One region of the Symbiopectobacterium purcellii genome, then DNA from elsewhere that is predicted to be linked to it. Evidence: predicted binding sites of a transcription regulator. Region 1 holds the regulator's gene; the other holds the start of a gene.
What was found. Region 1 encodes LexA, which represses DNA repair genes until DNA is damaged. Its sites were predicted from a motif close to TNCTGTATGTACATACAGNA; they were not measured.
Positions count from the first base shown of each region.

Region 1 (3,417 bases):
ACGGCGATCGATGGCATCCATCACTCGCAGCGCTTCCAGCGTTAATGCCCGTTCTTTTGCCATTTATTCACTCATTCAGGAATTTTGAATATACCGACCAGATTAACTAGCTAACAATCCAACGTCCACACAATTACTATTTGTTTAGTGTAATTTTTGAGGTTCAGAACCATGATCATATGCAGAACAGCGGAACAGTGCGGTCAAGCTGACTACGGCTGGCTGCAAGCGCGCTACACCTTCTCCTTCGGCCATTATTTCGATCCTGAGCTGTTAGGCTTTGCCTCACTGCGCGTGCTGAATCAGGAAGTCCTCAAGCCTGGCTCGGCATTTCAGCCACGCACCTACCCGCAGGTCGATATTTTAAATATTCTGCTGCAAGGTGAAGCGGAATATCGCGACAGCAACGGAGGCCATATCCGCGCAAAAGCGGGCGACGTCCTGTTATTAGCCGCACAGCCTGCGGTGAGTTACAGCGAGCACAGTATCAGCGATACCACGCCGCTGACACGTTTGCAGTTGTGGTTCAATGCCTGCCCGTCGCGGGAAAACAGCGCGCTGCAACGGCTTGCACTGTGCGATACAAAGGTCAAGCTGCTCGCCTCACCGGAAGGTGAAAACAGCAGCCTGCAACTTCGCCAGCAGGTTTGGGTACACCATCTGCAATTGGACGAAGGCGAACAGCACACGTTTACGCTCAACGGCAACCGCGCCTATTTTCAGGTGATTCACGGTGCAATGGAAGCCATGACGCCGCAAGAGAACGCAGCGATGTTACAGTGTGGAGACGGCGCCTTCATTCAGCAGGAAAAACAGCTGACTATCCGCGCCAAAGCCCCGCTGCGTGCGCTGCTTATCGATCTGGTTGCCTGAGGCGCATTAAACCCACTGATGGATTATCACAGCGCGATCCATGCCTTACATGGTAAGATGAACAACATGTTCATCATCATGCGGTAGGATCAGGCCAATGGATTCAAGCGACCAAGACAAACTCCTCGCCCAGGCGGAAAGTATTTGCCAACAGCGCAACGTACGCCTTACGCCACAGCGACTCGAAGTGCTTCGGCTGATGGCGCAGCAACACGGCGCGATCAGTGCGTACGATCTGTTGGATCTGCTGCGCGCTTCAGAACCGCAAGCCAAGCCCCCTACCGTCTATCGCGCACTGGATTTTCTGCTGGAGCAAGGGTTTATCCACCGCGTGGAATCGACCAACAGCTATGTCATGTGTCACCACATTGAAGAGCATAGCCATACTTCAGCGCTGTTTATTTGCGATCGCTGCGGACAAGTGACAGAACGTCAGACGGAAGGCATTGAAGCCATTCTTCAGCAATTGGCACAAAGCGCCAATTTTACGCTGCGCCACAGCGTGGTAGAAGCGCATGGCCTGTGCGAGGCCTGTCAGGAAGTGGCTGATTGCCGTGAACACGGGCACTGCCACCACGACCATACGGTGCCCATCAAAAATGCGAAACCTGGTCGTTGATCTGAGCGTGCATCACGTCCCCGACAAGGCTTTTCCTGAACAGAAGCGCCCTGTCGGTTAACGGGATTTAACTCCACTCACCGTTACGGATAACGCCGACGGCCAGCCCTTCGATACTGAAGCTCTGCTCACGCAAATCAACCACGATGGGAGCAAAGGCCTCATTCTCCGCCAGAAGTTGTACGGTATTACCTTGACGCTTCAAGCGCTTAACCGTCACTTCATCTTCGATGCGCGCCACCACTACCTGTCCGTTACGCACTTCTTGCGTTTTATGCACGGCAAGCAAATCGCCGTCCAGTATCCCGATGTCCTTCATCGACATACCGCTGACGCGCAGCAGAAAGTCTGCGTGCGGCTTGAACATGGCCGGATCGACCTGATAGTGGCACTCGATGTATTCTTGCGCCAGCAACGGTTCACCGGCCGCAACACGACCAATCAGCGGCAGACCGGCATTTTCTTCTTCCATCAGCAGGCGGATCCCGCGTGATGCACCGGAGACGATTTCAATTACGCCTTTACGCGCCAGCGCCTTCAGATGCTCCTCCGCCGCGTTAGGTGAGCGGAAACCCAGTCGCTGGGCAATCTCAGCACGCGTTGGCGGCATGCCGGACTGCGCAATATGATCGCGAATCAGATCATAGACCTGCTGCTGTCTGGTTGTTAATGCTTTCATCCCGCCCCCTGGTTGTTTATACAGTTTATCTGTGAGTATATACAGGTCATCGCGGCTTGGGAATGACAGAGAGGCAAATAGCCGTGTTTTTATGAGCATTGCCCCAAAATCATGCTGAAATCACCCCAGAACCAGAGGCCAGAGAATGCTGACCCAGACAATGGCGGCAAAGACCAAGGCCACAAACACAGCCGCCGATCCGATATCCTTGGCGCGCCCGGACAGTTCATGGTGCTCCGTCCCCACGCGATCGACAACGGCCTCAATCGCGCTGTTGACTAACTCCATCAGCACCACTACCACCACCACGCCAATCAGCAATAGCCGCTCCAGCAGTGACACGGGGAGCCAACACGCAACCAGCACCGCTACCACCAGCAGCATCAGTTCTTGCCGAAATGCAGCTTCGTGCTGCCATGCCTGTTTCAGCCCTTTGAGAGAGTACCCGGTTGCCTTGATAATCCGAGTTACCCCGGTAGCCTTATTCATGTTTTTTCACCCGTTTATCAGAGATTTTTTGCAATTTTCCCGTAACACCGTTGTCTCACACCACAGATCTCCCGTGTACTTTCTGGTATCCTTGCGGCGCATTGCTACTCATGAGGCTTCTGGTTGTTATGTCCGGCTGGCGTAAAATTTACTATAAATTACTGAATTTCGCACTTAAATTGTTAGTGAAAAGCAAGATAATTCCTAACGATCCCGTGGCGGAGTTAGGGCTAGATCCGTCTCGCCCCATCCTTTATGTGCTGCCCTATAACTCACAGGCGGATTTACTGACGCTGCGCGCAAAATGCCAAGCTTTAGAACTGCCCGATCCGCTGGAACCGACTGAAATTGACGGTGTATCACTGCCCAGCCACGTGTTTATTAACGATGGTCCGCGCGTGTTCCGCTATTACACGCCCAAGCAGGAATCCGTCAAACTGTTCCATGATTATCTGGATCTGCACCGCAACAATCCCTATCTCGATGTACAGATGGTGCCCGTTTCTGTCATGTTTGGCCGCTCTCCGGGCCGCGAAGGACAGCACGGCGCGACGCCGCACCTGCGTCTGTTGAATGGCATTGAGAAGTTTTTTGCGGTGATCTGGCTGGGACGCGACAGCTTTGTGCGCTTCTCCAGCATCGTGTCGCTGCGCCACATGGCCACCGAACACGGCACAGACAAAACCATAGCGCACAAACTGGCGCGTGTCGCCCGCATGCACTTTGCCCGTCAGCGTCTGGCCGCCGTTGGTCCACG
Region 1 is NZ_CP081864.1:483,553-486,969, reverse strand. It holds gene K6K13_RS02215 (LysR family transcriptional regulator) at 1-63, opposite strand, end outside; gene K6K13_RS02210 (pirin family protein) at 172-873, shown strand; gene zur (zinc uptake transcriptional repressor Zur) at 971-1,492, shown strand; gene lexA (transcriptional repressor LexA) at 1,560-2,171, opposite strand; gene K6K13_RS02195 (diacylglycerol kinase) at 2,292-2,660, opposite strand; gene plsB (glycerol-3-phosphate 1-O-acyltransferase PlsB) at 2,789-3,417, shown strand, end outside.

Region 2 (3,417 bases), 1.7 Mb from region 1:
AGCTTCATGTTTTGGAAGAATGTCATCGCATGGCCGATACTCATGTCGGAAATCTGCGGCAGCGTAGTCTGTTCGACAAACACATGGCGCGCTTCCTTACGCAGGCGCGTGCCGCTGCAACTGGCACAGGGACGATTGCTGATGAACTTGGCCAGCTCTTCGCGCACCGCGCTTGATTCGGTTTCCTTGTAACGCCGCTCCATGTTGTTCAACACGCCCTCGAAAGGATGGCGTCGCACCGACGTATCGCCACGATCGTTGATGTATTTGAACTCGATAGTGTCTTTACCGGAGCCGTAAAGAATGACGTGACGAATTTTTTCACTCAGGCTGTCGTAGGGGGCCTCGACATCAAAACGGTAATGCTCCGCCAGTGAACGCAGCATCTGAAAATAGTAAAAGTTGCGTCGATCCCAGCCGCGAATAGCCCCCCCCGCCAGCGACAGCTCACCGTTTTGCACCACACGCGCTGGATCGAAGAACTGTTGCACGCCCAATCCATCACAGCTCGGACAGGCACCTGCCGGGTTGTTAAAGGAGAACATGCGCGGTTCCAGCTCATGCATGCTGTAGCCACACTGCGGACAAGCAAAGTTGGCGGAGAACAGCAGTTCGGGCAACTTGCTGTCATCCATATCCGCCACGATGGCGCTACCGCCGGAAAGCTCCAGCGCAGTTTCAAACGATTCCGCCAGACGCTGTGCCAAATCTTCACGCACCTTGAAACGATCGACCACCACTTCAATGGTGTGTTTTTTCTGTAATTCCAGCTTGGGCGGATCGGAAAGATCGCACACTTCGCCGTCGATACGGGCGCGGATATAGCCTTGTGTCGCCAGGTTTTCCAGCGTTTTGGTGTGCTCCCCTTTGCGATCTTTAACAATGGGGGCGAGCAGCATCAGGCGAGTCCCTTCCGGCTGCGCCAGCACGTTATCCACCATCTGACTGACAGTCTGTGCTGCCAGTGGTACGTCGTGATCCGGACAGCGTGGCTCACCCACGCGGGCAAAGAGCAGGCGCAAATAGTCGTGAATCTCGGTGATGGTACCCACGGTTGAGCGCGGGTTATGAGATGTGGATTTTTGCTCGATGGAAATCGCCGGTGACAACCCTTCGATATGATCGACGTCCGGCTTCTCCATTAACGAGAGAAACTGGCGCGCGTAGGCAGACAACGATTCAACGTAGCGCCGCTGCCCTTCCGCATACAGGGTATCAAACGCCAGCGACGATTTACCGGATCCCGACAACCCGGTGACCACAATCAGTTTATCGCGGGGAATTACCAGATTGATATTTTTGAGGTTATGAGTACGGGCACCACGAACTTCGATCTTATCCATTCACATACATCCCGGAGTTAACGCTATTTTCATCATCCCGCAGGCGGAGATAACCGGTACGAAACGTGCAATTATGACACAAAAATACACCCGCTGCGTTTTCTAGCACCGCAGATGGCGGCTCAGTGGGGGGACATGCAGAAGAAATACGCTAACAAAAAACTGAATAAACATCCAGTACTCTGATGCAACAATGTAACCAATAAAAAAAGTGTGGATGCAACATCGCGGGTACTCAGCACAGTGCTGGCATGTTATGATTTCTGGCTTAGACTTTACGTATTGACTCATCAGGAGACACAAGCATGGCCAGCAGAGGCGTTAATAAAGTGATTCTTGTCGGGAATCTGGGGCAAGACCCGGAAGTCCGTTATCTGCCGAACGGTGGTGCCGTTGCTAACCTGACTCTGGCCACGTCGGATACCTGGCGCGACAAGCAGACCGGCGAGCAGAAAGAGCGCACAGAATGGCACCGCGTCACGCTGTACGGCAAGCTGGCTGAAGTGGCTGGAGAATACCTGCGTAAAGGCTCGCAGGTGTATGTCGAAGGTCAACTGCGCACGCGTAAATGGCAGGATCAGGGTGGGCAGGATCGTTACACCACGGAAGTGGTAGTCGACATTTCCGGCTCCATGCAGATGCTGGGCGGCCGTCAAGGCGGTAGCGCACCAGCAGGCGGCAACGCAGGCAACAGCGCACCGCAGGGTGGCTGGGGACAACCACAGCAGCCTCAGGGCGGTCAGGCTTTCAGCGGTGGTGCACAGCAAGCGCCGCGCCAGCAGAACAATGCCCCGATGCCTGGCGGCAATGAGCCGCCGATGGACTTTGACGACGATATTCCGTTCTAAGTTTTTGGTTCAGCAAAAACATAACGTCCTGCTAAAGCAGGACGTTATGTTTGAAGGATTCATGTTGAAATTCATAATGCCACAACACCGCGCCCCCTCCACTATTTCACCATTCCCCCGTTATACAGCTCATCACCTCTTCCCGAATTAATCATTTCGTTAACATGCTGCCGACGCTCAGAACGCGCTCTCGCACTGTTCACTCGATCTTCCTGATATCGATCTTCTCGTTCACGCATAACTTGCATGTTTTTTTGTGAGCGATTAAAGCTGGTATTGACGTTTTTATTCAACGTATCAATGGTTGCCTTGATCTCTCCCAGGTTGGCCATTTTGGATGCATGATGCGGGTAAGAAGAGCTTTCTATTTTAGCTGTCAGTTGATTTGCACGCGCGCTTACCACGTTTATATCGGCTAACAGCTGTCTGAGGCTGTTTACATTAGGACGTTGCCAGTGTGTCGGATTTTGCAAATCGCGATTAAACGTTGTCACCAGATTCTCAACGTATTTCACGGCCTTTCTCAATCCAAGGATATCCTTCATTCGGACCGTTTTGGCACTGGTTGTGATTTCTCTATTGGCCGCACTGGTTTGATTACTGTTTGCTGTCGAGATACTTATCATTACCGCTGATACCCTTTCATTATTAAATTCAGCGGAAATGCTATAGGGTGATCGATTGATAATCTTCCATTTACAGTTCGCCATCAGGGCCCGTCCGGCGTCTGAATCGATTATCGCAACGCGTGCTGTGTTTCCCGCTCTGCCACCTGTGCTTTTGCCGTTTTCTGCATCATTCGACGCAAGCGAGAGAGCCCAACATCATGTTGATAGAGGTATTCGTAAGCGTTCGCGTCCGGTGCCAAGTTTTCCAGCAAGCGCCTATCCTGTTCCAGTACGGCCCAATGCAATTTCTCTAAACGATTTCGGTACATAAAACGCCACATATCCCGCTGCCAGCCCGAGACACGACGAATACGCCAGAAAAAAACGCGGCAGTTATCGTTATCTTCCGGCCCCACCATGCTGACAATCCAGAAAGGGCCACCGGGCCCGAAACGTTGCTGATAGGGAATGGAAAGTCGCATCCAGTAAGCACCGCTGATGCCTAATTCCACCCAATCAAAATTAACGCCAGATTGATGTTTTTTCCTGAAGATGAAACCGCTTGATGTCGGATCGAGCACCATCTCCGCTTTACGCGCCCCCTGCGCCATGGAATGA
Region 2 is NZ_CP081864.1:3,760,924-3,764,340, forward strand. It holds gene uvrA (excinuclease ABC subunit UvrA) at 1-1,343, opposite strand, end outside; gene K6K13_RS17610 (single-stranded DNA-binding protein) at 1,649-2,191, shown strand; gene K6K13_RS17615 (hypothetical protein) at 2,293-2,901, opposite strand; partial or broken gene K6K13_RS17620 (Rieske 2Fe-2S domain-containing protein) at 2,928-3,417, opposite strand, start outside.
Region 2: uvrA (excinuclease ABC subunit UvrA) is a predicted target of LexA. The motif match lies at 1,504-1,523, and genes of this name have one in related genera.